3 regions of the Cytobacillus sp. FSL M8-0252 genome follow, and region 1 is predicted to be linked to each of the others. Evidence: riboswitches for the same ligand, from Rfam matches in the RefSeq annotation. Region 1 holds a riboswitch; each other region holds the start of a gene.
What was found. A riboswitch is a leader RNA that binds a small molecule or an ion and turns the genes downstream of it on or off. The one in region 1 is predicted to bind S-adenosylmethionine.

Region 1 (10,046 bases):
GCTGCATCTACTTCATGGAATTTCAAATTTTTCGGGTTAGATAATACATCATTTACTGTTGCATTGACTGGGTTTATATCATCTTTCAATTCTATTAAACCAGCATCACGCGCAACTGTTAATCCTCTCGCTAAGTTTGTAGGATCATTAGCAATGGCCATCGTGCTGCCATCTTTCACTTCTTCAAGGGAGTTGAATTTTTCTGAATAAATACCAATTGGAGCTGTAGGAACAGAAATAATATCTACTAGATCCATCCCTTTTTCAGTGTTAAAATTCTCTAAGTACACTTTATGTTGAAATAAATTACCATCCAAATCTCCACTATCTAAAGCAATATTCGGTTGAACATAATCATTAAATTCCTTTACTTCTACTTTGTACCCTTTTTCCTCAAGTAGTGGTGCTACACCTTGCTCAAGCATATCACTATAAGGAACTGTCGCCCCTAAGACCATCTCTTTCTTTTCTTCGCCGGATGAACCTGATGTCCCACATGCACTTAAAACAGTGCAACAAGTCAGTACAAAAAATAATAACCAAACTTTTCTCATACCCTTCACCTCTTATTTTAATTATTTATCTTTTCACCTTTACGATATTTACTTCCTGGATGACCACTCGGTAAAAGGGGCGAGCCATGAGTAAAAAGCTTTTCTCTTAACGTACCCTTTTTGTATTCCTTTTTATATAAACCACGTTCTTGTAGAATCGGAATAACAAGCTCAATAAAATCTTCCAAATCTGCTGGCGTTACTAAATGATTTAAATTAAAACCATCGACACCAGAGGCTTCAAACTGATATTGAATTTGGTCTGCTACTTCTGATGGATTGCCGACAATTATATTGTCTCTATCTAATCCTTCTAATTTTGAAATCGCTTCTTTAATCGATAGTTTTTTCTTCGCATCTTTCGTTAATGAAGCAGCTTTATAATGCCCATGCTCTGTAGCTTTAAATTCAAATGGGTTATCTAACTCATCCTTTGTAAATTCCGCAACATTATAACCGCTTGCGCCCCCAAACTGTGCTTTCGCTGCATCTGCACTCCATAATTGGTTGTATTCAGCAAATTTCTCTTCCGCTTCTTCAGTTGTCTTACCTACGATGACTGTTAGGAAAGTGAATATTTTAATATCTTCCGGATTCCTGCCATATTCTTCCGCTTGTTTTCGAATATCCTCTGTATAATGTCTTACTCTTTCAGGTGTTGGCCCACCTACAAATACACATTCTGCATGTTTTGCTGCAAAAGCACGTCCTTTAGGAGAAGTCCCTGCTTGATATAAAACAGGTGTTCTTTGTTGTGACGGTTCTGTTAAATGCGGTCCTTCGACATCAAAATATTCTCCTTTATGGTGAATTTCATGGATTTTCTTACGGTCGATTAATACCCCTTGTTCTGTATCTTCTATCACTGCTCCATCTTCCCAGCTTGATTCCCACAGTTTATAAACGACATCCATATATTCATCGGCAATTTCATAACGCTTATCGTGTTTGATCATATCTTTGAAACCAAAATTTCTTGCTGCATTAGGAAGATAAGAAGTAACGATATTCCATGCCACTCTTCCTTTTGTCAAATGATCTAATGTGGAAAACCGTCTTGCCTGCCCAAAAGGTGGCTCATATGTTGTACTCACCGTTAATGCAAATGACAGATGCTCTGTCACTGCTGCCATAGCAGGGATGACAAACGCCCCATCATTAACAGGAAACTGTAATCCATCGTTAATTGAAGGTTCTTTACTTTCTTTATACGTATCATAAACACCTAATACATCCGCAAAAAAGACAGCATCGAATTTTCCCTTCTCGAGTGTTTTGGCTAATTCCATCCAATAATTAATATCTTTATAGGCACGATGTCGTTTGGAATCTTTATGCTTCCATAGCCCATGAGAATTGTGCATTGCACTTGTCATTTCAAATGCATTCAATATCATTTGTTTTTTATAACTCATACTGCCATTACCTCCTCTAATACTTCTACAAAAGAAGCATAATAATGTATTTATCAATTGTGCTAAGAATGTTTATCGCTTTTGGTGGTCCAATCAGCCATAAAAAAACCTCTTCCAAAAAGGAAGAGGTAACGTACGCTCATAAATATTTCATTCTCTTCCTATCTTTCAAGCTAAATGCTAGCTTGCTGGAATTGGCACAGTACTTGCAATGCTAAGTCTGTTGCCGAGGCTTCGTAGGGCCAGTCCCTCCACCTCTCTAGATAGTGGTTATTTAATTGATATAGTTACTCTAAAATATTTAGAATCTTTTGTCAACATGTTTTTTAACTTATGCTTCCTGATTTTCTAGTACCTTTTTCTTAAGAGCACGTCGCAGTATCTTTCCTGTTGTATTCTTCGGCAATTCTTCTAAAAATTCTATAGAGGAAGGAATTTTGTATTTGGCTAACTTTTCTTTACAATAAGTCAATAAATGTGCCTCTGTTAAATTTTCAGTTTTAGGTACAATATAGGCTAAAACTTTTTCTCCTGTATTCTGATCAGGTACACCTAAAACAGCCGCTTCTACAATGTCAGGATGGTCATAAAAAACCTCTTCTACTTCCCTTGGATACACATTATAGCCACCAACAATTATCATATCTTTCTTACGGTCAACAATGTAGAAGTATCCTTCTTCGTCCCTCTTAGCTAAGTCACCTGTATATAACCAATTTTCCTTTAAACAGGCAGATGTTTCTTCAGGCATTTTGTAATATCCTTTCATAACGTTAGGGCCTTTCACAACAAGCTCCCCTACTTCACCTACAGCGACCTCTTCTCCTAATTCATTAACTACTCTATTTTCAACATGAATAATAGATGTGCCAATCGACCCCGGTTTCCGTGGACGATCTAGTGGGTTAAAGCATGTGACCGGAGAAGCTTCTGATAAGCCATAGCCTTCAGAAATAACCACATTGAATTTCTTCTCAAAATTTTCTAACAATGCAACAGGAAGTGAAGCACCTCCAGAAATACATAATCTCATAGATTGGAAGACACCAGGGTTGCCTTCAGGATATTGATAAAGAAAATTATACATTGTAGGCACGCCGGCAAAAACAGTTGGCTTGTATTTTTCCGCTAAACGGAAAATTTCTTTCGGACTAAATTTAGGGTCTATTAAGATTGTTGCTCCACTTATCAGAGGTGCATTCAGAGCAACAGTTAAGCAAAACACGTGAAACATAGGTAAGGTTGTAATCACCGTATCACGTTCATTAATCTGCAAATAGTCCGCGACATCACTCGCATTACTATACAGGTTACGATGAGTTAACATGGCTCCTTTAGGTTTGCCTGTTGTTCCTGATGTATAGAGTATAATCGCGACATCATCGGGTGTAACATCTGCATCAACAAATGTTACATCTCCATTGGAAACAAGCTCTGAAAACGATTTCAATTTAGGAAATACCGACTTATCTCCCAGAGCTGGAAGTCCACTTGTTTGACCGGTTTCGCAGACAGTATAATGCTTAATATCTGTTAATAAATGATGCATTTTTTCTGCTAATGGTAATAATTGCTCAAGCATAATCACCGCTTTTACATCACCATCTCTTAAAATATAGCCAATTTCTTCAGGCGTATAGATAGGGTTTATCGGTATGACCTTTGCTCCTAGCTTTAACGCACCATATAAACTAATAACAAAATGCGGCGAATTACCAAGTAGCAAGGCAATATGATCACCTTCTTTAATACCTAATGACGAAAGTCCTGATGCAAACCTTGTTACTTGTTCATCGAGCTTTGCGTATGTACATGCTTGATCCATAAAATAATACGCATTTTTTTCCCCATTTTCTAAGGCAATCTTGTGAAGCTGACTTGTTAAATTCAAGTTTCTCCCTCTTTTCTGAATGAATAGTCATTCATTTTTATAATATAAATTTTCTAAATTTATTATATTAAAAGAAATTTCAGGATTCAAGTAGTCTACGGATATCTACTCTATTTTTTTCTTTATAATAAAATAAAAAGCATAAAAGTTCTTCATCCTAAACGGTGAAAATACTTTCATGCCTTAGTAAAAACAGACTGATACAGCTCTAATAAACTAAATTTACAAAGTCTTCTATAGTGATATTACCGAAATAATGTTTTATATTTACACCAGCTAGCGCCTTTTCAATTTCGCTTTTTTCGTAGCGGATGCCTTCTAACTTTTCTTCAATATCGGTTACATCTCCGACACCAAAGAAATCACCGTAAATTTTACATTCAGTAATTTGTCCTTTTGTTACATTCAGTCTAATGTCAATAGAACCCACTGGGAATCTTTTAGAATGCTCATAATCAAATTTTGGTGACTTGCCATAGTTCCACTCCCAATTTTGATATCTTTGTTCTGAGATTTTGTGAATTTCTTCCCAGTCTTTTTCTGTTAGGCGATATTCACTTACTTCACTACCTTCAAAAATATGATGTAAAATTAGCTGTCTAAATTCTTCGATAGAAATTTTTTCAGTTAAAAATTCAGAGATGTTTGCTACCCGGCTACGAATAGATTTGATTCCTTTTGATTCAATCTTATCTTTTCTCACTTTAAGTGCAGAGACAACATTTTCAATTTCTGAATCGAGCATTAATGTTCCATGGCTAAACATTCTCCCTTTTGTAGAGAACTGTGCATTTCCAGAAATCTTTCTCCCATCTACTGTCAAATCATTTCTACCGCTTAATTCTGCATTTACACCTAACTTTTTTAGAGCAGTAATTACTGGTTCAGTGAATTTTAAGAAATTATGAAAGCTTTCGCCATCATCCTTTGTGATGAAACTAAAGTTTAAATTACCAAGATCATGGTATACAGCACCGCCACCAGATAAACGGCGCACCACATGCAGTCCATTTTTTTCAACGTATTCTGTATTGATTTCTTCAATCGTATTTTGGTTTTTACCAATTATGATAGATGGTTTATTTATGTAGAACAATAGATATGATTCATTAATATCTAAATTCTTCAACGCATATTCTTCAATAGCTAAATTAATGCGAGGATCTGTAATTCCTTGATTATCTATAAATTTCATGGTACCACTCCTTTAAATTTCAAAAGTCATGCCAAATGCGGCTAGACTAATCGGTCCTTTGTACTCTGTTAAAGCTTCATCCTTTAACGATTCTATATTACCATAATGGGGCAAATGGGTTAATAGAAGATGCTTCACTTTAGCTATTTGTGCTAACCGACCAGCATCATAGCTATTCATATGTCCCGCATTTTTACCTTCTTGATGTCCATAAAAATTACACTCACATAGAAGTATATCTGCTTCATGAGCAAACCCTTCTAACTCTTCTTTATATGAGGTATCACCTGTATATACAATTACTTTATTATCTACTTTTATGCGCATCGCAAAGCATAATACAGGGTGGTTAGTCCGTTGAAAAGTAATTGTAAAGGGGCCAACTGTTAATGGTAGGCTCTCTTTAATAGGTACACCTTCTGAGATATTTTTATAATTTAATTTTTGGAATTCATATTCATTTTCATCATGCCCATAAATCGGTAAAATACTTGTTTTTTTTCCTAAGTACCCTTGAATTAAACGAGCATGTTGAAGTACACCTATATCAGCATGATGATCTGGGTGGTAGTGGGAAAGTATGACTGCGTCTAACTCCTCTGGTTGTTTAATCTCTTGCATTTTGGATATAACAGCACTTCCACAGTCAATTAATAATGTAAAATCATCATGCTCTAATAAGTACCCCGCAGTTGCTTCTCCCACTTTTGGATAACCTCCACATGCACCTATAACCGTTAACTTCATTGCATTTCCCTCCTTTTGATTCATCTCTAACTATACTAAATAATGCCCATTTTTTCATTTTTTCTAATTTGTATTGAAACAGTTGTTGACTATATTAAACTGTTATAATACAATGTAAATATCAAAACAATTCAATTAACGATTAGGAGGCTTCAACCATGGTTCAAAACATTTTAGATTTCTTTAGGAATCTCCCACAAAAGCAATGTACTGAATGCGGGAAGTCCATCGAAGAGCAACATGAATGTTACGGTAATAAGTGTGACCATTGTTTAGGTGTCTCAGATTTATAGAATGCTAGTTTCCATCCCTTAATATATAACCATTGGAAGAAGAAGGCCTGCTCCCCTTAGCAAGTCTTCTTTTTGTTTTACTCCAACAAGCCTTCTAGTATGAATGACTTTTGAATCCAGGTGTAAAAAGAATAAATACTGTTACAGGAAACCTCAGCTTGGCATTTCTTTCTGGTTTTTGATCTGAGTGAGACGCAAATCACCTTTGCTCAGCTCTCATTTCCAATTTCCGATTTTGACTGACTTGGAAACTCTATTTGCTCGGCTTCATTTGTGTTATTCAAACAGAATGACTTATTTAAGTCCGGACTCTCTTACCCCGCTGAGTGAAGATTGGTTTTGCTGGAGTGAGCTAATTCATACAATATTTTAGCGCTGCTTAGATTTACCTTTTAAATAAGCACAGTGAAATAACTGTTATCTAAAATCACTTTATTAGAAACAAAAAAACCAGCCCACACTTGATGTGCGAGCTGATTTGATGATGATTCCATCCTACATTCATGATTTTATAAGCCCTTTAAACACATACCTTTCCATAAGCTCAGCGATTTCACTTTTCGAAAGTGGGGCATGCTGTCTTTCCCAATCAAAAATGAGTGATATGTATAACTTTAACATAATAAAGGCAGTCAATTCAGGGTCGCACGGCTCGATTTCTCCTTTATCAATACCTAATGTTTTTACCTTTTCTCCTATATAAGAAATGATTTCTCTTTCCATTTTGTTCGTCATCTCTATAACTGCAGTGGTCCCCATTTCTTTTCCCTCTTGGAACAGCTTAATTGTTAATTGATGCTCTAGTCTATATTCCAAAATGCGATATAGAGCTAAATGTAAATTTTCTTGTAAAGATAAATCTGGTGACAAAACCTGCTCTGCCTCTATTTTCATTTCTCTAATAAGTGCCGTAATAATTTCATCAAATAATTCTTCTTTATTTTTAAAAAAAGTGTATATAGTCCCTTTTCCTACATTAGCAATTTTGGCTACTTGCTCCATTGTTGTAGCTTTATAGCCAAAAAGAGAAAATGATTTTGTGGCAGCTTGAATAATTAATTGTTTACGGTCAACGGCCATTTACTTCTCCCCTCTCTATGACCAAACTGTTCATATTGTCAAAAAATCCTTAAAAAAGAAACCGCTCCTTTATGAAAATAAAAAAAGCGGTTGCAATCAACTCATTACTTATTTTTCATTCTGTCTAAGACAACTGTTGCTAAAGAATCAATAAACGCTGGATGACTATTTGGCATTTCTGGACGATAGTAGGCAGCTCCTATTTCATCTGTAACCACCTTACATTCATAGTCATTATCATATAAGACTTCTAAATGATCAGCGACAAAACCGACTGGTGCATAAATAAATGCTTTATAGCCTTTTTTTGCATGTAAATCTCTTGTTAAATCCTGCACATCAGGCCCTAACCATGGGTCAGGTGTATTTCCTTCGCTTTGCCAACCGACAGCAAATTCACGAACGCCAGCTTCTTTAGCAATTAACTCAGCTGTTTCTTGTAGTTGATCAGGATATGGATCACCATATTCTTTAATTTTTTCTGGTAAGCTATGTGCAGAGACAATTAATATATATTGATCTCTTTCTTCACTTGACATTTTAGCGATTTGCTTCTTCACACCATCTGCCCAAAATTGAATAAATTTCGGTTCCTTATACCAACTATCAACTGAGTAAATAGTTGGACCACCAAGCGTCTGAGCTTTATCTTCTGCTCGTCCATTATAAGATTTGATGCTAAAAGTAGAATAATGTGGTGCAAGAACAAGACTGACAGCTTTAGTAATCCCATCATTATGCATTTGTTGAACTGCATCTTCAACGAATGGTTCTATATGCTTTAAACCGATATAAGCTTTAAACTCATATTGATCTTGAATCTGATTTAAATGTTCTTGAAGTGATAGCGCTTGATTCTCAGTTATTTTTGCTAATGGCGATATTCCTCCAATCGCTTTATAGCGACTCTTTAAATCTTCTAACATCTCTTCCGATGGAGTTCTACCATGTCTAATATGTGTGTAGTAACGTTCAATATCTTCTTCTTTATAAGGTGTTCCATAAGCCATTACTAACAAACCAATTTTTTCTTTATTCATTCTTACACCTCTTTAAAAATGATTACTTTTTCTTTTATTATTTCCCAAATTGTTCCTTAGAATAACTGTGGATAAACGATGTGAGTTTTTTTAATGTCTCAGGATTTACTTCTGGGAAGACACCATGTCCTAAGTTAAAAATATATCCGGGTTGACTCATGCCTTCATCAAGAATAGCACGGACCTTTTTCTCAATTACTTCCCACGGAGCAAGTAACAAGGCTGGCTCTAAATTCCCCATCACTGTCTTTGAAATACCCCTTGACCTTGCTTCACTAATTGGCAACCTCCAGTCAAGGCCTACAACATCAATTGGAAGGTCATTCCATTCATTCGCTAAATGACTCGCGCCAACACCGAACATAATAAGTGGTACCCCTTCATCTTTCAAACTAGAGAAGATTTTTTCCATGACGGGTTTAATATAAATACGATAATCTTCTACATTTAATGCACCAACCCAAGAATCAAAAACTTGAATGGCACTAGCACCTGCTTTAATTTGCGCTTTTACATATGTGATTGCCATTTCACCTAATTTATCCATAAGTGCAAACCATGCTTTTGGTTCTGAATACATAAACGCTTTTGTCTTATAATAATTTTTAGAAGGTCCACCTTCAATCATATAACTCGCTAATGTGAATGGTGCACCGGTAAAACCAATTAACGGTACAGTTAATTGCTCTTTTGTTAATAACTTAATCGTATCTAGAATATATGGAACATCTTCTTCAGGATGTATCTCGCCGAGCTTCTCAACGTCTTGCATCGAACGAATTGGTTCATCAATGACTGGACCCACACCAGGTTTTATGTCAACTTTCACACCGAGACTTGGAAGCGGTGACATGATATCCTTGTACAAAATAGCCGCATCATTGTTATACTGTTCTACAGGAAGTCTTGTTACATATGCGCATAATTCAGGTTGATGTGTAATCTCGAACAAAGAGTATTTTTCCTTAATTGCGCGATATTCCGGCTGTGATCTGCCTGCTTGTCTCATATACCACACAGGCACATAATCAGTCTTCTCTCCTCGAGCCGCCTTTAGGAATGTATCATTTATAGTCATTAAATTAAGTCCACCTTTCATTTGCCTTATGTATTTTCCATACAAATAAGCTTAGAATTATTCTTATTTAGTAAATGTTCACATTAACTATAACTTTTTTCGGTGTTTATTGTACAGTACCCGCTTCAAATGTCGAAAATTTGACGTTTTTATCACTAAAATCGAGGTGAAAGTAATGAATCTTTATATGACAAGCGGCACTAAAAATTTCCTACTTCCCCTGATGGAAAAATTCAGTAATGAGAATATCGTTCTCATGCAAAATAGTCAGAATACCCTGTTAGTACATGAAACAGAAAGCAAAAAAAGTAAGTTTCAACAACCAAAATCTTATCACATCCATGATTCAACTGGAGACCTTCATAGAAGTAAATTTATTGCTATTCAATATATCCCCTTAACTGATGAAGGAAAACCCATTTTCGAATTCAAATTTCAGCAATTCTCTTCAAACTTTACAAATACAATTGGTTTTAGAGCAGCTAGGGTTTTAACTCCGATGAAAGGTCATACTTATGTAATTATTACAGCCTGGGACTCCGAATCTTCATATAAGAACTGGGAAAGTACAAATCCTATAGCAAAAAAAATACAGGAAGAACAAAGTAATAAGAAAGAATTACTATCAGATCCTGCATATACCAGTTTTTATTATATACAAACGACAGATAAATAAAAGCTTCCCACTTGAAAAAACATCAGCCAATTACAGTAATAGAAAAAAACGCCAGCGACGAGAATGTTTATAAAAAG
Region 2 (9,712 bases), 530 kb from region 1:
TAATGATCAATGGTTCTTTTAGTTAAATTTACTCTTTCTGCTAATTCACCGATTTTTAGTTTCTCGTTCCCAATATGATACCTCCAAACTATAACGTTATGGTTAAATTATACTCCTGTCCAGTTTAGTTGACAATAGTTTCGACTTACAAAATAAATCCACTCGTTTTTCAATTGACAGATGACACGTTGTCATTTAAAATTAAAATTAATTATGACACACTGTCATTTTTGGGAGGGGAAATATTGAATACGCCATTAAACCAAATCGTTAAGAAACTTCGTTTGCAAGGTATAAAGGTTTCTATATGTAAAAAGCCACAAGGTTTAAGGAATATGCACAGCTGATTTTGGTAACATCGGCATGTATTTACCGGCAGTATTCCCATTAGGTGAGGGGAAACTATAGATAGGGGAAAATCCTATTTGTGATTAAATAAAATAGAAAGGATGGCATTCACATGAATATGAATCCTTTTACTGATATGCCTGTATTTGTTAAGAAAGAAATTGAATTATTAAATGAACGTTTAGCGCCAGCGATGAGAGTTGCTTCTCGATTTTCGTTATTTTCATTTCCGCTTGTTGTTTTCTCAATCATGAATATCATCATTGTTCTTTTCACCATGCCCATGGATGAAAACACTTGGATTACTTTGCTCATCTACTCCATTTTAGGTGCTGTAGGTATGGCTTTATCTAAGGAATCGAAAATCCGCAGAAAAGCAATTGAGAAAACAAGCGTTGATTATATGATCCAACGTATTAATGACAGCAAAATAGCAACTGAACAAATGAAAAAAAGATATATCATAATAATTAATGAGAAGCCTGTTATGGCGCTTGCACAATTCATGGAATTTCTGCGTGAAGAACAGCGCCGTTCCTCGTTTTAGATTGATTCCTTTAGGGAGGGGAGTATAATGCCAAAAATCACTTTTTATAATTTATCAATTGAAAAACGCGAAAAGCTTATCAATGCTGTAAAGCAAGAGTTTTCTCGTGTTCCACTATCGCAAGCATCTATTAGTAATATTGTAAAATCTGCCCGTATTCCAAGGGGGAGTTTTTATCAATATTTTGAAGATAAGGAAGATGCTTTTTTTTACTTGCTAGAAGAGAGAGTAAAAAGGAATCAAAGTGAAGTTTACTTTTTATTGAATAAGCACAATGGGGATATTTTTGAAATGATGATTGCTTTTTTCGAAAAGGTGATTACTGAACAAGATGAGAATCGGAACTTTCTCAAAAATTTATTTTTAAATATGACATATGAAGTGGAACATGAATTTGGTCGAAGTTTCAATGGATATGAAACGAATCAGCAGTTTATCCAATTCGAATCAAAGGTAAATAAAGAAATATTGCATATCTCAAATCAGGAAGAGTTTAAGTATTTAATGAAAATACTTACATCTGTTTTACTAAGGAGTATTATCGAAACATTTTCTAAGGATCAATCAAAGGAAGAAGCACTAAGAAATTTTAAGTTAGAAATCACTCTCTTAAAACGGGGACTTAAGAAATAATCATGAAATGAGAAGTAGTTGGAATGAAAAATTTATTCTTTCGTTTCAACTCTTTTTTTGCTGAATTGCTATTGAATGATCGCATCTATGTGATTTTTTCACAAAATTCCAAAAATATACATAGTGGTGCTATAATAAGAATAGCAATAGTCAATTTAGCCATTATTCCCCGTAGAAGGGGGGTGTTGCTTTGTCAGTTTTTGAGGCATTGGTGTTTGCTTGTACATTTACAAGTTTAATAATGGCTGTGCTACAATTCAAAAACGATGATAAAAAATAATCCACCTCATGTATAGGTGGATGGTGTCAATTGTTCATTGGCTAATGCTATTGCGAGATCGGACGGTGTTGCCGCACCACCGATCTTTTCTAATATATGCCTTTATCTAGTCCTATTATACAATAGAATGATTTTTTGGAACAAGCTTTGAGTAAAAACTTACGTTTGTTTATTTTATGAACAATACCATTCTTGCCTTTGCCTTTTTCTTAACCTCATTTCCTGTTACAATTATAGATAAAATACGTTTAAGGAAATTTCCTTCCTTTTAGTGGGTATTGAACATGAAAATTAGATTATTCTCAAGAAAAGATAGTACACAAATCCAATCTGTTGCTAGGGAGAGTTGGAGTTACGCATATGAAGGCTTAATTCCCGAGCGAACACAGGTTGATTTTTTATTATCTGTATATACTGAAGACGCTTTAATGAGAAGTTTATCTACTTCGGTTTTATTGGTTGCTGAAGAAGAAGGAGAAGTTATTGGTTTCGTTCATTTTTCATTAATAAATATTAAGAAAGAAATAGAATTAGGTGCTTTATATATATTGCCGAGTTTTCACCGCCGAGGTATTGGTACAGCCCTACTAAAAGCGATGTTTGAATATTTTTATGATGTCAATAAAATTACGGTTTCTGTTGTGATGCGAAATGATTCTGCTTTGGATTTTTATCATTCAAAAGGATTTAAACAAGTAGGAAAAATGAATGATTCCATTTTCGGATTTAGTATTCCAACCATTGTAATGGAATGGAGAAGTAACACAAGTCCAAATGTGTAGGGGGAAGTTATGTATACCGTATTCTCAACTTTTGATGTAAATGAAAGTAAAGCAGATGAAGTGATTGAAATATATAAGAATCGTTCACGTTTAGTCGATAAAGCAGATGGGTTCGTCGACTTTATGTTGCTTCAGAATGATAAACGTAAAGGAGAATTGACAGTACAATTAATTTTTGAAACAAAGGAAGATTATTTACGCTGGGTAAGAAGTAAAGATTTTCAACGAATTCATGATCTTGAAAAGAAATATCCAGATAAAGAATTAGCAGCAGTCATTCCAAAAGTGTCGCAATATAAGGTTGTGGTAAAGTGAGTAAATATGAAATAATCGCAGAAGAAGTAACAAAAAGGATATTTCGAGAAGACCCTACATTAATTGAACGATATGGTGAACGTGGGAGAAATCAAACATTTATTGATAATATGCATCACTTAGATTATTTAAAGACGGCAATGGAATTAAATACGTCAAAGATTTTCACTGACTATGCCCTTTGGTTAAGAGGTATCTTAATTAAATATGGTATGACGACGCAAACCTTGATTGATAATTTTCTTTTTTTAGAAGAGGAATTAGAGAAATGTACGGTGGTAGAAAGTGAAATTAGTTCTGCATATATTGGTTTGTTAGGAGAGGCTGTGTCTATTTTAAGAGATGTTCAAGGAGGCGAGGCACAGTGACGAGAGGAGAAGATCTAGCAGAAATCCTTTTATCTGGAGCTGTTGCTGATGCTTGGGAATATATTGAGCGATTCGATTATTTGACTAATGTAGAAATTTATCAAGATATTATTACACCAGCTATGGTTAATATTGGTCTTAAATGGGAAAATTTTGAGATAACAGTTGCAGATGAACATTTGGCATCTGGAGTTTGCGATTTCATTCTTTCAAGATTAGCTGCAAAGCACAAGTTTAAACCTGTTAAGGATGCACCGACCGCCATGTTTCTTTGTTTATCAGGAGAGCAGCATTATTTGGGATTAAAGATGGTAGCCAGTATATTTGCAGAGAATGGATGGAGAACCAAGTTTTTAGGAGCAAATTTACCTGTACAATATGCATTGCAGGCTGCGAAGGATTGGAAACCAGATGTAATTGGCTTATCAGTTTCGATTGCTACCCATTTACCGGCACTTACGGAATATATGGAAGCTTTTTCTTATTTACCAAAGAAACCTAGGATTTTATTAGGTGGAAGATTGACAAATTTATATGATTTAGCTTCTTTTACCGCTATTAAGCCGGAAATTATTTCAAACTTATATGCTGTAGATAAATGGATCACTGCTTTTAATACGGAGGGGAGGAAAAATGCGATTAATTGATCTACATTTGCCGATACCGTATATACTAGCTAATAAGAATGGTGAAATCATTAGCTATACATCTAAAGCGGATGAAGTCTTTGATTTATCAGAAGGTATGATTAAAAGTATAGTTGATGAAGGGAGTATCTCTAAGTTTGAAAGGGTAGCTGCCATACCAGAAAAGAGTATGAGATTTGAAGCTAATTTAAAAACAAGAAGTATACCGATAGCACTATTTGATATTCATATCAGTTGGGATTTTCAAGGTAATGCGTCCATGCAATTTTTATTCAAAGATGATGATAATGAACCATTAATGGAGAAATTACAGGCCCTACAAAACAGATTAGCAAAGACAGATTTTGAGCTTTATGAGCAGAAGGAAACATTAGAAAAAACATTGCAAAGGTTGGATGAATTATCAGGTCCTTTTATCTCTTTAACAAAAGAGATCTGTTATATTCCTTTGTTTGGCGATATGACGGGCGATAAATTTACAACGATTATGGAGCAAACGCTTGCCCGTCTGTCAGATCATGATTACAGGTGGATACTGATTGATTTAACAGCGGTTGCTAAAGTATATAAAGAGGGAACGAGCGGCTTAGAGCTTTTAATCAAGAGCATTCTTCTAATGACAGGAGGAGAAGTGAGACTCATTGGTATAAATCCGAGTCTAGCAAAAGCACTTCAGCCTTATCAATTAAGAAATGTTGTTCATACGGAACAATCGTTACAAAGTTTTCTTCAATCAGTGATAAATGATCATGCTATATGAACATTTATTAAACTGAGAGCCTACTTGGATAATGTATATGTTTGTACATGTGTTTATAGGTTGGCTTTGTTAAAAGAAAAGATTGTCGGATAACGATACGTTCCGAAAAAACTAAGTAAAGACATATGTAACAATGAAGATGATACCTTGTAACGGGAATGCGAATTTAAAAGGAAGAGAATATGAAGCTTTAGTTCGTTCATAAAAGCCTCCAAGTTACACAACCTAGCCCATAGGAACATAAGTTATACATGTTTCTATGGGCTAGGTTTGTGGCTGCCATACCTCTTATATTAAAATAATTTGAGTTGGCCAATTCTTTCTACTGCCTCAATTAATCGTTCTTCATCGACAAGTAATCCCACCCGAACATAACCTTCTCCAAAGGTCCCAAAGCCTTTTCCTGCGGCAACAGCTACATCAGCTTTTTCCAGTAAGTAGTCAGCAAATTCTTCACTATTGTATCCTTCAGGCACTGGCATCCAAGCAAAAAACGATCCTGAAGGAGACTTGCCGTGCCAGCCAACCTTTTCACAAGCGTTCATGAATGCATTTCTACGTCTCTCATATCGAGCAACAAGTTCGTCTACACTTGTTTGATCCCCATTTAATGCATCGGCTGCAGCTTTTTGAATCGCAGGGAATAAGCTTACATACATATGGTCTTGAAGAAGGTTGATGGCTTCAATGATTTGTTCATTTCCAACTGCAAATCCAATTCTCCACCCAGCCATATTATATGTTTTTGATAATGTATACATTTCAATACCAACGTCTTTCGCTCCGGCTGTGGCTAAGAAACTTTCAGGTTTCTTTCCATCAAAGCCGATAGCACCATAAGCAAAATCATGCAAGATGGTAATGTTGTTTTCCTTAGCAAAAGCAACAGTTTCTTCAAAAAATGTGGAATCAGCTGTCGCGCCTGTTGGATTATTAGGATAATTCAAAAATAGTAGGCGGGCATCCTTTTTTTGTTTTTCTGTAAATTGCGAGTAATCAGGTAGAAACTGATTTGCTTCTTTTAAAGGAAAGGTTTCGTATTTTACATTTGCCAAAACCGCACCAGATTCATAATCAGGGTAACCTGGATCTGGTAAGAGCATTAAATCTCCCTCATTGAGTAGGCATAATGGAATTTCTACTAAACCTGCTTTTGCGCCAAAAAGGATAGCTACTTCTTTTTCAGGCTCAATTTCTACCCCATATTCACGCGCATAAAAGGAAGCGGCGGCCTTCTTTAATTCATTAATTCCTCTAAAAGGAGAATATTTATGTGTCATTGGGTCTTCTGCAGCTTGCTGAAGTGATTGTACAATATGTGCAGGTGTTGGCTGGTCGGGATTGCCTTGTCCTAGGTTAATAACATCTCTGCCTTCAAGTTTTGCAGCAGCAACTTTTTGAACAAGGGAAGCAAAAAATTGTTGAGGTAATTGCTTCAAACGATGCGATAATTCCATTTTAATCCACCTTCATTCATTTAATCTATATACGAACGCATTTTATAACCAAAAAGACAAATTGTCCAGTTAATTTTATATAAAAGGAAATATTCGATTTCCTTTTTTGTTTTAAAAGAATAAAGGAAAGGTAGTTGGATCACTAAACCCATTTTCTTGGGAGATTGGATGTAGCATTATTTCGAACATTGACAAAAATAAAAGAGAGTAGTAATATCATATCATAAAAATTAAATGAAAAGCTTATCCAGAGAGACTGAGGGACTAGGCCCTATGACGTCCGGCAACCCCCAATATTGGGAAGGTGCCAATTCCTGCAGAATGATATCCATTCATTCTGAAAGATAAGGCGGAATAAAACCAATGCCTCTTTCAGATGATGAATAGTGGCTTTTTTTATTGGTTAAAATTCTGGTTACAGCTATGGGGAGGAAACATAATGAGAAAGTGGCTAATTGTTTTATTCATTGCAACTGTTTGTTTACTAACAGCATGTGGCGGAGGTTCAGACACGAGTGGAGAAAAGGTGGATGAAACGAAAGAACTAAAAATTGGTGCTACTGCCGGTCCTTATAGTGATATGTTGAAAAAAGCTATTGTACCTGGTCTAGAGGAAAAAGGATATAAAGTAACTGTCGTAGAGTTTAGCGATTATATCCAACCTAACAAAGCTTTAAATGAAGATGATATACAAGCTAACCTTTTCCAACATACAATTTACTTGGAGAATTTTGAGAAAGAAAATAACATGGACTTAGCACCATTAATTATTGTACCAACAGCCCCAATGGGGATTTACTCGAATGTGTTTAATTCAATTGATGAGATTAAAGACGGTGCAACCATTGCTATTCCAAATGACCCAACGAATGCAGCACGCGCTTTAAATACGTTAAATGACGAAGGTCTAATTACGATTGATGAAAACGCCGATCCACTAACAGTATCTGAAAAAGATGTGAAGGAGAATAAAAAGAATTTAGTTTTTCAACCGATTGAAGCAGGACAATTACCAAGATCTCTTGAGGGTGTGGATCTTGCTGCAGTTCCTGGTAACTTTGCGTTGGCAGCCGATATGGACTTATTAAGTGCATTAGCACTAGAAAATATGCTTGATGATTATCGCAACGTGGTTGCAGTTAAAGCAGACTTTGAAGATAAACAATATGCGAAAGACTTAAAAGAAGTGGTCGAGTCTGCAGAATTTGAAAAAATTATCGACGAAGAGTTTCAAGGATTTGGAAAGCCAGCGTGGATGAAATAACGAAGTAATAATAAGCAAGAAACCGGACAAAATTATATGGATTTGTCCGGTTTCTAATAATAGTTGTAGAATACTGTTAAACTTATCTGTGCATAATTTGTATTTTGGTCATTCCTGTACTTATGGATTGTCGAACAACTTTTTCATCCTGGTCATTGACGTTTTTCAACCATTTGTGAAATATTGGTTGTAAGCCGTAAAAGGAAGTGACTCTTCTATACATTTCATCTTTATTGAATTTTGTTTGATAAGATGCGAGAGCTTCTTTGGTGAATTGATCTCCGAAATCCCAATATAGCCCTGCAAAGTCAAACGCCGGGTCCCCTATTTGCGTATCTGTAAAGTCTATAATTCCTGATATTTCCTTTTTGCTTGGATGATAAAGGATATTGGCACTTGTTAGATCACCATGAATCACCACTTTTGCTTCTTTAAATTTTGACACCGCTAAAAACATTTTATCAATTTCTTCTTTTTCTGCGTCTTTTAAGAACGGAAATATTTTTTTAATCAGGGCTTGATGTAATTGCGCCCAATAATTTTCACTATGTAGTTCTTCTATATTACATTTCTTTGCTTCATCTATATCCAGACGATGTAATTCTGTAAGAAATGTTCCTAACCGCTTGGCTTCATATAAAGGAGGAGTAATCAATGAATGAGATAATGCTTGTCCTTTAATGAAGTGGTAAAAAACACCAATCATTTGTCCGTCTTTATTATAAAATGGAAGATAATTTGGTATTTCAATAATGGAAGAAAGATATGAGAGCTGGTGAAGTAGCTTTATTTCCTTTTTTATTTTCACTAATACTTGTTTTGTTTTTGGTATTCGGATGACATATGTTTGATTAACAATATAAATATGATGATCCCAACCAGAATGATTGCTTTCAATCTGTATTTCCTGAAGATGCGGGAGATGGTTTTTAATTAATTCCTTCATGGAACAGTCTCCTTTTTTATTATTTTGTATAAATCGTTTTTTGAGGGGGAAAATAGGCGAGACATCTTATAAAAGGGGAGTGAAAGCAATGGAAAAAAAGTATGATAATCAAGTGGATGAGAAAATTATTGCTGCTCAAAATGAAGCTCAACAATACAATCAAATGGATACAGAATTAGAACAGTCAGAAGAAGTACAAGCAGCAATGGAGAAAAGTTATGAGTATGAAGTGACGAATCAACAACCGACATATGAACCGAATAAACCATTTTAATTAGAAAGAAGAGACTTCCATTACGTGGAGTCTCTTCTTTCATTATAGCATACCTTATTTTACATTGATGCTGTTTGATGTGTCTGTTTACTCCCATTATGTTCGGTTCGTCCATAAACTAAAAAGTAAAGAATAATTGAAGCAATCGACACTATCCCCATGTAAATGTATAACATACTGTAGCCAGTTATAGGAATCAGTAAACCTAATAAATAGGGTCCAAAACCTAAACCACCATCGAGAAAGATAAAGAAGGTGGAAGTAGCTAGCCCCATGCGATGGGATGGCGTTAATTTGACCGCAATCGCTTGTGTACAAGACTGCATATTACCAAAGCCTAAGCCAATCAAAGCCCCCGCCACTAATAACATAACACCATTTGATGAATTACTAAGTAAGAATAGACCTACTCCAAATAAAATGAACGCTGGATACATCACGTAATTTGCCCCTTTGCTGTCCATTAATTTACCAGTGAAAGGACGGGATAGTAAGACAGCGATGGCATAGACAAAGAAGAAAAAGCTAGCAGCATTTACTAAGTCCTTTTCAATTGCATAAAAGTTAATAAAAGACAAGACGCTTGAATAACAAAATGCGACTGTTAATGTGACGAGTGCAATTGGAAGTGCCTTTGGTTCAATAAAGCTAGATAATTGAAAACCAGATGATTGAAATTGAGCTTTTTGATCTTCAGTTAACTCTTTCACATTCACAGTTAACCCGATAAGTAGGCCAATAATACCAAGAATCAAACAAAAAATGAAAATCGTATGAAAAGTTGTGTATTGACTCATTAACATACCGATAAAAGGTCCTATTGCTGTCGCTAAAGTATTACTCATACTAAAATAGCCGATTCCTTCACCTTTCCTTGTTTGCGGTATAACTGAAGCGACAATTGTACCACTTGCTGTACTTGCCATCCCTAATGTTAAACCGTGGATAAAGCGGGTAATAAGTAAGAAATTGACATCAATTTCAATAAAATAAAGACTTGTTGATAAACTAAATAATAGTAAGCCAATGATTAAAGTCTTCTTCCGTCCAATACGATCAATATATTTACCGATAAACAATCTTCCTACCAA
Region 3 (10,046 bases), 440 kb from region 1:
GCCGTGATAAAAGCGATTGCCATGTATGAAGTAGAAATGAGTATAGGGTCAATGAAGCCAATTTGAGAAGTTAAAGGGAAGGGTGGAGGAAGAGTAATGAGTTTTAAAGCAATAGTTGTAGATAAAGATGATAAAGATTTTTCTATCCAGTTGCGTCAACTTGAGGTAAGGGATTTACCTGCAGGAGAAGTATTAATTCAAGTAAAATACTCCGGAGTAAATTATAAGGACAGTTTAGCTAGTATACCTAATGGAAATATCGTTAAAGACTATCCAATGGTACCGGGCATTGACTTAGCGGGCATCGTTGTTTCATCTCAACATCCTGATTTTTCCAAAGGTGATGAAGTCATTGCTACGAGTTATGAAATTGGTGTATCCAGATACGGGGGGTATAGTGAATATGCACAAGTACCTGCACATTGGGTACTGCCACTTCCAAAAGGACTTACATTAAAGAAGGCAATGACGATTGGCACAGCTGGATTAACAGCGGCTCTTTCCATATTAAAATTAGAACAGAATGGTCTAACTGAAAATAGTGGGAAGGTGTTAGTTACTGGGGCTACTGGTGGCGTTGGGAGTTTTGCCGTTGCCTTGTTAGCTAACCGTGGCTATGAGGTCGTTGCAAGCACTGGAAAGAAGAATGAACGTGATTACTTAATGAACTTAGGAGCTTCTTCAGTGATTACAAGGGAAGAAGTGTATGATGGGAAGATAAGCGCATTAAGCAAGCAAAAATGGATAGCAGCGGTTGATCCTGTCGGTGGAGAGCCATTGGCATCCTTGTTAAGCCAAATTCAATATGGGGGTGCCGTAGCGGTTAGTGGTTTAACTGCTGGAACGAATTTACCTACGACGGTTTTTCCTTTTATTTTACGTGGGGTGAGTCTCTTGGGAGTTGATTCCGTTTTTTGTCCAATGGAGATGAGGAAAGAAGCTTGGGAACTATTAGCGGAAGAAAGTGATAAACTTCCGTTTGATCAGTTTATTTTTCAAGAAGTTTCATTGAGTGAAGTTGAGCATGTCTTGCCATTGCTTTTAAAAGGAGAAACGAGAGGAAGAGTACTTGTACACATATAGTATCTACTCACAATAACTTATAAAAAGGCGGTCCTAATTTCTGATAGAATGGAGCGAAAGACATGCAGTTGAAAAGTAACCGTCTCGTCATTCGATCGTATATGTATGAAGATTACGAAGCTTGGATAGCGGGATTAAAGAACCGTTTAGTATCGCAATCACGTCATGATGAAGGACGCCCACAAGATTTACCTGCTTATACTAAAGAAAAATTCAAGAAGAAAATCGAGCAATGGAGCAAGCAAGATGATGCCTGGCAATTATCTGAGTTTGGTATATTTAGAGAAAATGATGGTGCACATATAGGAAAAATAGAATTGTATCGAACACAGAGGAATGGCAAGGAGTTAGTACTACTTGGTTATGCAATTCACAATCAATATTGGCGAAAAGGATATGGAAAAGAAAGCGTAGTAACGATCATACCTTTTATTTTTGAATATTTACAACCTGAAAGAATAGAATTACATATTGATAGTGATAACCTCGCCTCCATTCATTTAGCAGAATCTATTGGTTTTAAATATGAAGAGAAACAGTCTCAATTTTCATTTGATAGTGGAGAATGGAGCGAATTTTTTATCTATTATTTAGAGAAATAAGGAGAGGCCCCCGATTATGAAGGAGCCTCCCTGATATTAAGCGTTCAATTTTTCTTTCTCGTAAACAGGTACCCAACCTTCTGGTGTAACAAAGAGGCGAATAGCAACAACTTTTCGATCATCAGCTAAAGTAAAATAGTGGCGCGTGTTTACGGGTACAGAAATTAAATCACCTGGATCTAAATGGACTTCAAAAAACGATTCATCTTTTCCTTGGATAATAAAGACTCCATGCCCACTTACGATGAAGCGGACTTCATCATCGGTATGATGGTGTTCTCTTTGAAAGTTAATTAATAATTCATCTAAATTTGGCGTACTGTCTGAAAGTGAAATAACATCTGCAGCTTTGTAGCCGCGCTTTTCAGAAATGGTTTTGATTTCAGTTGAAAATGCATCTAGTATGGCTTGCTTTTCATCATCAGATAAATCGTATTTTTCGTGTAATGTCACTTCTAATTGCTCAATGTTCCAATTTTCATAGATGACTTCTTGTGCAGTTAAAAATGTAGATACCTCTTGTTGATCAGTAATCACTTTTTCTTCGTTTTTGAATTTAATAATGGCCATGTAAAACGCCTCCTTTTAATTGAATAAGAGATAATTTATATTGAAATAAAAATTCGCAAGCCTCTAATAATTTTTTCGCTTCAAACCCATCGACTCCCCAAACAGTAATCCCGTGGTTGTGAATTAAGACTGCACCTTTCTCTTTGCTGACGTAAGCAGAAAAGTGATCCGCTAATGTAGGGATATCCGCATCATTGCGAATGATCGGGATGGTGAGTATATCATCTTCTCCCCATAGTCCAAATGCTTTAATTAACTCTTGATGCTGAAAAGATACTACACCTTCTTGATAGAAAAGCTCAGAAATAACATTATTAGCAACTGTATGAACATGAAGACTTGCTCCTGATGACGTTTTCTTATAAATTTCACAATGTAATAAAGTCTCAGCTGAAGGTTTAGATGACGTGTTTTCTAGGGGCTTTCCTTCTAAGTCTACTAATAAAAAATCATTAGCTGTTCTCTTTCTTTTATCAAGTCCGCTTGAAGTGACTAAAAAGCTGTTTTCATCTACGCGAATGGATAAATTACCACTAGTACCCATAAACCAATCTCTGGCTGCTAATTCATCTTTAATATCAGCTAATGTATCCCACTTTGTTTCATACGTTGTCATGATTTCGCACCAACTAGTTCATCGAGGTATTCAATGCAATCATGGAAGGTTTCGAAAGGTGTATAAGAAATACCAGTTTCTTCACATTTTTGAATTAAGAAATCTCTAGCAAGTACGGCATCTGCTATTTTGGCTGCTTCAAAGTCTGTAATCGAATCTCCAATAAGAATATTAAAGTGTTCAGGAGAAGAGTGTTTTCTAATAATGGTTGGTTTACAACAGCCGCAACCTTGTGAAGAACATAGTTCATCACACTGGTGTGGATAGTGAATATCTATTGTTTCTAAAGCAAAGCTTGCGTGATTGCAAAATACTTTCGTAAATGGCCCATAAGGTTCAAGTACTGGTTCTAAAAAAAAGTCAATCCCACCACTAACAATATAAAGAGGGATACCGTTTTCATGTGTATATCTAACAAAAGCTGAAAATCCTTCACGAATTTCTGCACTATTTAATACAAAATGGATAATCTCTTCTTTTTTACTTGTTGGTAAAAGTGAGAAGAGATTTTTAACACCCTCTTGGATAGAGATATTTTGAGCTAAAATATCTTCCTTGATCTGTTTTGCCTCAATAGGACCGAAATGCTCCATAATCTTTACAATGTTGTCGTTATTCGTAATTGTTCCATCGAAATCACAAAAAATCATTGGTTTTGTCATCTTTTATGACGTACCTCCCCATTTTGCTAATGCTGCTTCTAATTCTTGCGCTTTTGTTGCACGATGAGTATTTTGTTGTATGACGTGATCAATGGCTTGCCTAAAAGCTCTCACGCCAGCTGCTGCTCCTTCAGGATGACCATGGACCCCGCCGCCAGCATTAATTATACAATCATTGCCAAAGTCATGATAAAGCAACGGAACTAAACCTGGATGAATGCCTGCTGAAGGGACCGGGAATGCCTGATTCAAGCCATTTTCTTCGGTTAACTGTCTAGCGATAGCTAAGGTTTTTTCTTTTTCCATGGCAACAGAACCATATGGAGAAGGAAATAAAGAGAAATCTGCGCCTGCTAAGCGAGTAAGATTACCGAGTAATAAATCAGGAGCCACACCATAGAAGTTTGAAGAAGTATAGGCCCCACTATATGCAGGATGTGCCATGATAGGTAACTGCACTTCATTGTTTTCAGCTAGTGTTTGGAGCATATCTAGACCGTAAGTGTGAACATTGAATAATAATGCATCCGCACCTAATTCGCTCGCATGTTTTGCTTTATCTACTAAATCCATTGTTCTCCCAGATAAATTGACTGCATAAAGTGTCCTTTTTCCAGTCTTTTCATAGACTTCATCTAGTATTTCTTTACCTGCGATAATTCGGTCTTCAAAAGAGATGTTGACATCAAAAAGAATTTCATCATCTTTTACAATATCAACGCCTCCCATAGCCTGGTCTCTTAACTGTTCTCTTAAAAAGTGAATATCCCTGCCGATAATGCCTTTAAATATACTCATAAGTAATGGGCGGTCTTGAATATTTAGTTTCGATCTTATATTTTTTATACCGAATTTTGGTCCAGGAAAACGGGAAAGATCCTCATTATCAAATTCCAGATTTAATAATTTTACTTCACCATCTAGAGATAACTTTCCAAATACAGTTGTTAAGATTGCTGGAATATCAAATGTGAAATTATATGTAGGGTAGGCGATACTAATTTCGCACCTTACTTCACCGAACCGATTGGGATGTTCATCATCATAAAATTCTTGTAGTGCAGTGACTCTGCCTTTATGTTTTAGTAATTGTTTTTGCTCAAGTAATGGTAACGCTGTCCACGAGCCTATCGTTAATCCTAAAGCGATATCCTCTGCTTTTTTCTCTAATGAACCGGGTCTTGCGTATACTTGATAAGTTGCAATTACATCTCCCATATGAGAACCCTCCCTGATGATTTCGAATTAACATTGACAATAAAAAACCCTCTTCTTAATCAATAAGAAGAGGGTTAGTTCGCAGTGATAGAACCTTCTCCTTATCTGTCAGCATGATTGCTGCAAGAATTAGCACCGTGTTCATTTAGAATCGGTTGCCGGGCTTCATCGGGCTCGTCCCTCCGCCTGCTCTTGATAAGAAAATTTATAATTATCGTTTTAAATTTTTGCACAATTGTATTATGTCACCAGGTGTTTTATCTGTCAACAGAGAATTTTTTACGTTATATGACAAAATTCTTTTAACCTTAAAAAGATGAAAAGTTTTAAAAAAAAGATTGACACTTTTTTATAAACGGTGCTAGTATTTGCTCAAGATATTTCAAAAAATGAATCTTTTATACTCTTATCAAGAGCAGGTGGAGGGAAATATGGCCCGATGAAACCCAGCAACCGACCGTAATATCGTTGTGAAACGAGGCGCAGCTAGAGAATTTCTGCGCCTAATGTAAGGCACGGTGCTAATTCCATTCAGAAGTTATTCTGAAAGATGAGAGGCAAAATCGTAATGACGAATGCCTCTTTCTGTAAAGGAAAGGGGCATTTTTGTTTCTGTAATGACAAAGCAGGTCCGACTACATCTCTTCATGTAGTCACCCCTGTTTTGTGCCACAGATAAATAAAGAAATAAGGGGGAAGAGATATGGCTGTTTTAGATAATATAGGTTATCGCGCTTTGACAGAGGAATCAGCGTGTGAATACGTGAAGAGTTTAAAACTGTTTTTACCGGATGAAAAAATGACGGTGGAAGAGATTGGTGATGGTAATTTGAATTATGTTTACCGTATTACTTCTAATCATAAAAGTGTAATTATTAAGCAAGCACTCCCTTATGCAAAAGTAGTCGGAGAAAGCTGGCCTCTAACACTTAAACGTGCAAAACTGGAGGCAGAAGTGCTTAAGAAGCATGGTGAATTCGTTCCTCACCTCCTCCCAGCAGTACTAGCATCAGATGAAGAGCTAGCATTAACTGTGATGGAGGATCTTTCCCATTTGACAATTGTAAGAGACGGATTGATTCAAGGGGATCATTATCCGAATTTATCAGCTCATATTGGTGAGTACTTAGCAAAGACATTGTTTTCAACTTCAGATTTTGCTCTTCATCCGTTTGAGAAAAAGAAATTGGTCGCTAAATTTTCAAATCCTGAACTATGTAAAATCACTGAGGATTTAGTATTCACCGATCCATTTTTTGATGTGGAAACGAATGATTTTGAAGCTGAGTTGGCTGAAGTGGTTCAGCAACTATGGGCTAATGACAAGTTGAAACTTGAAGTAGCCAAAATAAAATATGCTTTTCTCACAGAAGCAGAGAGCTTACTACATGGTGACCTACATACAGGGAGTATATTTGCGAGTAAGAGTGAGACGAAGGTGATCGATCCTGAGTTCGGCTTTTATGGTCCGATTGGATTTGATGTCGGTCAATATATTGCCCATCTCATTTTCCAAGTACTTGTACGAAACGAAAACGATAGAATCGTTATTCTTCAACAGATAGAAGAAGTATGGGATGTGTTTTCTCAATATTTTTCAGAAGCTTGGCAAAATTCTGTTGTTAATCCTTTTACGAAAGTACCAGGCGCTCTAGAGTCTTTTCTAGCTAAAGTATTTAAAGATGCTATCGGAGTAGTAGGGTGTGAATTAATTCGGAGAACAATCGGATTGTCGCATGTGAAGGATCTTGATGGAATAGAAGATAGTTCAATTAGATTATATGTGAAGAAGGCAACGATTCAATTAGGTTCATCCTTGATTATTAATCGCAAAAACATAGTAACAATCTCGCAACTTCTTAAGGAACTGGAGGCGTATACATCATGAGTATACCAACACCAATTGAATGGCAAGAAGGTAGATTGAAAATTCTTGATCAAACCTTATTACCCCATCAAACAAGATGGATAGAACTCGAAACCATTGAAGATGTCTTTGAGGCAATTATTCAGTTGAAAGTAAGAGGGGCGCCAGCTATTGGAATTACTGCTGCTTATGGTTTAGCGATTGCTGCAAAAAAATACGAAGGGGTCGACATTGAAACTTTCCATCTTAGAATTCATGAAGATTATCTTTATCTAGCGGGCTCTAGACCGACAGCTGTTAATTTGTTCTGGGCTTTGGATCGAATGATGAAAGTAATAGAAACGCTGTATTCAACAGAGGAGACAATTATCAGTTTGGAGCAAGAAGCAAAGAAAATACATCAAGAAGACGAGGAGATTTGTCGCCAAATTGGTGAAAATGCACTAAGTCTATTGAATGGAAGGAAAAAGGTATTAACGATTTGCAATGCGGGGACGATTGCTACGGGAAAATATGGTACAGCGCTAGCGCCGTTTCATTTAGGCAAGGAGAAGGGTGTTGACTTTCAAGTATATGCTTGTGAAACGAGACCGGTTCTCCAGGGAGCGCGCCTAACTGCTTGGGAGCTTCAACAGTCCAATGTGGATGTGACGGTCATTACTGATAATATGGCTGCTCATACCATAGCAACCAAGGGGATTGAAGCGATTATAGTCGGGGCCGATCGTATTGCCAGCAATGGAGATACAGCGAATAAAATCGGTACATGGCAACTAGCTATTTTAGCAAACTATTTTCAAATTCCTTTCTATGTAGCTGCGCCATTATCGACATTTGACTTTTCTATCGCATCAGGGGCAGATATTCCGATTGAGGAGAGGTTGGCAGAAGAGGTGACTCATATTGGGCCAAACCAGATCACACCAGAAGGAACGAAAGTGTTTAATCCGGCGTTTGATGTGACAACGGCTAATTTAATTACTGCAATTATTACTGAAAAAGGCATTTTTGAAGCTGATCGAAACAAATTGGCACAATTGAATAAAGCAGAAGAGGGAGTTAGGGCATGAAGAACAATCGTATACTATTAGCGTTTCTTATTATTTTTATTTTAATCTTGGCAGGCTGCCAGCCAAAAGGAAGCAATTCAAGTAGTGAAGCAACTGCATCAACTAAAGAGAATAGTGTACATCCGTTAGCTAATAAAAAGATCGCACTAATCATGCAAATTAATTTAGGAACTTTTTCTGCACAATATATTGAAGGGGTAAAAGAGCAGGTAGAAAAGTTTGGTGGAACCGTTCAAGTATTTACTTCTGAAGGTGACTTAGCAAAAATGGCTTCCAATTTAGATGCAGCGATTAATCAAAAATTTGATGGGATATTAATTGATCATGGAACGAAGGAAGCGTTAACGCAAGGAGTAGAAAAAGCGGCTGCACAAAATATACCTGTAGTGGTCTTTGATGCTGATATTGCAGTGAAAGATGTAACTGTACTTCAACAAGGCGATGAAGAAATGGCGAAGTTGACATTAACCAAGCTTGCTGCAGATGCAGGAGGGAAAGCAAATATTGTTAAGATTTGGGTAGCTGGATTTGCACCGATGGAAAGAAGACAAGTAGCTTATGAACAATTTTTAAAAGAGAATACAGATATTAAGGAAGTAGCAGCATTTGGTGCTGCCACCGATAATACAGCATTAGATACTCAAGCACAAATGGAAGCAATCCTAAAACAATATCCAAATGAAGGTGAAATAACAGCAGTTTGGGCAGCTTGGGATGAGTTTGCTAAAGGAGCTGTCAGAGCGCTAGAGCAGGCAGGAAGAGAAGATATTAAAGTCTACGGGATTGATATGAGTGACGAAGACCTGCAACTGATACAAAAAGAAAACAGTTCATGGGAAGCGACAGCTGCCGTTGATCCAAAAGATATTGGTCGTATTCAAGTTCGATATTTGTACCAAAAATTAAACGGTGATTCGCCTAAAGAAAAAGTTATCCTTGATCCTGTTTTTGTAGAGAAAAGTCAATTACCTGATGAGGCAATTACAACAAACGAACTGCATGAATATATAGATGGTTGGGGAGAAAGTGAACAAGGCTATACGGAAGAATTAAAAGCACTTGAGGGCAATTGAATGAAATGGTTTGTAGCTAGTCAACCGACTTTTAGAGAGTCGGTTTTTGTATCTATGAAGGAGGTCTCCTTTAAGTGAGTGAAGTTGTTTTGGAAATGAAAAAGATTAGTAAGAGTTTTGGAAAAGTTACGGCATTAAAGAACGGGGAGTTAGTGGTTCATAAAGGAGAAATACATGCCTTGCTTGGAGCAAATGGAGCTGGGAAAAGTACATTAATGAAAATTCTCTCTGGGGTATATAGACAAGACCAAGGAGAAATTTTGATTAACCACGAAAAAGCAACTTTTCAACACCCTAGTGACGCGAAAGAAAAAGGAATATTTTGCGTTTATCAGGAGGTTGATACAGCCATTGTTCCACAGCTTACTGTAGCGGAAAATATTATGCTTGATCGCTTTTCACAAGAGAAAGGGTGGTACTTCTCTCGTAAGGATCTACATCGTCAGGCACAGGAAGCATTAACATTACTCGAGGTGAATGATATTGAGCTAAATCAAGCAGCTTCAAATCTAAGTCTTGCTAAAAAGCAATTGGTTCTCATAGCTCGGGCGTTAGTGCAAACGACTAAAGTCATTATTTTTGATGAGCCAACCGCTCCATTATCACATATAGAAGCAGAGAAATTATTTCATGTAATTAGGCAACTGAGAGTAAAGGGAATTGGTTGTATTTTTATTACACATCGATTACCTGAAGTATTCGCCATTGCAGATGTGGTAACGGTTATGAGAGACGGATGTCGGATTTCAACCGTACCAATTGCTCAGATAACGCAGGAAATGGTAATTGAACAAATGCTTGGAGAAGTATGGCATGAGGAAAGAAACGTTATGCACAGTTATAAACGAGGGGAAGAGGTTTTAGCACTTAAGAATATCAATCTAGGAAAGTTACAAAATATTAGTTTAAATGTATATGAAGGTGAAGTTGTAGGAATTGCGGGCTTGGTAGGTGCTGGAAAAACAGAACTAGCGAAAACAATATTTGGAAATACACCAGCCACTTCAGGAGAAATCAGAGTCTCTGGTAAGAAGATACAGGTGAAGCATCCAAAAACAGCTATTGCTTGTGGTATCACTCATATTCCTGAAGAAAGGCGGAAAGAAGGTCTATTCATTAATGAAACGATATCGAAGAATGTAACTTTCCCACAGCTGAAAAAGTACGTAAAAGGGGGTTTTATTAACAGAAAGGCTGAGAGAAAAGCTACTGAAGAAGTGATTTCAACTTTGCAGGTGAAAGCAAATGATGTGGACGTAGAGGTGAATCATTTAAGTGGGGGAAA

Region 2: another riboswitch for S-adenosylmethionine. It lies ahead of MKX83_RS05875 (MetQ/NlpA family ABC transporter substrate-binding protein); the one in region 1 lies ahead of MKX83_RS08555 (LLM class flavin-dependent oxidoreductase).
Region 3: another riboswitch for S-adenosylmethionine. It lies ahead of MKX83_RS06385 (2,3-diketo-5-methylthiopentyl-1-phosphate enolase); the one in region 1 lies ahead of MKX83_RS08555 (LLM class flavin-dependent oxidoreductase).

Annotation. Positions count from the first base shown of each region.
Region 1 covers NZ_JBBOWZ010000001.1:1,647,871-1,657,916, reverse strand. Annotated here, with positions in the region: gene MKX83_RS08560 (MetQ/NlpA family ABC transporter substrate-binding protein) at 1-554, opposite strand, end outside; gene MKX83_RS08555 (LLM class flavin-dependent oxidoreductase) at 572-1,969, opposite strand; SAM riboswitch class I at 2,128-2,239, opposite strand; gene MKX83_RS08550 (fatty acid--CoA ligase family protein) at 2,301-3,860, opposite strand; gene MKX83_RS08545 (lipoate--protein ligase) at 4,069-5,055, opposite strand; gene MKX83_RS08540 (MBL fold metallo-hydrolase) at 5,068-5,802, opposite strand; gene yhfH (protein YhfH) at 5,961-6,095, shown strand; gene MKX83_RS08530 (TetR/AcrR family transcriptional regulator) at 6,597-7,175, opposite strand; gene hemH (ferrochelatase) at 7,280-8,215, opposite strand; gene hemE (uroporphyrinogen decarboxylase) at 8,253-9,293, opposite strand; gene MKX83_RS08515 (antibiotic biosynthesis monooxygenase family protein) at 9,469-9,969, shown strand.
Region 2 covers NZ_JBBOWZ010000001.1:1,118,500-1,128,211, forward strand. Annotated here, with positions in the region: partial or broken gene MKX83_RS05830 (MerR family DNA-binding transcriptional regulator) at 1-92, opposite strand, end outside; gene MKX83_RS05835 (DUF5392 family protein) at 461-895, shown strand; gene MKX83_RS05840 (TetR/AcrR family transcriptional regulator) at 923-1,528, shown strand; gene MKX83_RS05845 (GNAT family N-acetyltransferase) at 2,093-2,590, shown strand; gene MKX83_RS05850 (antibiotic biosynthesis monooxygenase family protein) at 2,600-2,905, shown strand; gene MKX83_RS05855 (hypothetical protein) at 2,902-3,273, shown strand; gene MKX83_RS05860 (cobalamin B12-binding domain-containing protein) at 3,270-3,920, shown strand; gene MKX83_RS05865 (STAS domain-containing protein) at 3,907-4,680, shown strand; gene MKX83_RS05870 (pyridoxal phosphate-dependent aminotransferase) at 4,974-6,137, opposite strand; SAM riboswitch class I at 6,378-6,488, shown strand; gene MKX83_RS05875 (MetQ/NlpA family ABC transporter substrate-binding protein) at 6,577-7,401, shown strand; gene MKX83_RS05880 (aminoglycoside phosphotransferase family protein) at 7,484-8,347, opposite strand; gene MKX83_RS05885 (hypothetical protein) at 8,436-8,621, shown strand; gene MKX83_RS05890 (MFS transporter) at 8,681-9,712, opposite strand, start outside.
Region 3 covers NZ_JBBOWZ010000001.1:1,212,537-1,222,582, forward strand. Annotated here, with positions in the region: gene MKX83_RS06360 (acrylyl-CoA reductase family protein) at 97-1,083, shown strand; gene MKX83_RS06365 (GNAT family N-acetyltransferase) at 1,146-1,685, shown strand; gene MKX83_RS06370 (1,2-dihydroxy-3-keto-5-methylthiopentene dioxygenase) at 1,722-2,255, opposite strand; gene MKX83_RS06375 (methylthioribulose 1-phosphate dehydratase) at 2,242-2,871, opposite strand; gene MKX83_RS06380 (2-hydroxy-3-keto-5-methylthiopentenyl-1-phosphate phosphatase) at 2,868-3,533, opposite strand; gene MKX83_RS06385 (2,3-diketo-5-methylthiopentyl-1-phosphate enolase) at 3,537-4,751, opposite strand; SAM riboswitch class I at 4,850-4,953, opposite strand; SAM riboswitch class I at 5,155-5,308, shown strand; gene mtnK (S-methyl-5-thioribose kinase) at 5,455-6,639, shown strand; gene mtnA (S-methyl-5-thioribose-1-phosphate isomerase) at 6,636-7,688, shown strand; gene MKX83_RS06400 (sugar ABC transporter substrate-binding protein) at 7,685-8,761, shown strand; gene MKX83_RS06405 (sugar ABC transporter ATP-binding protein) at 8,836-10,046, shown strand, end outside.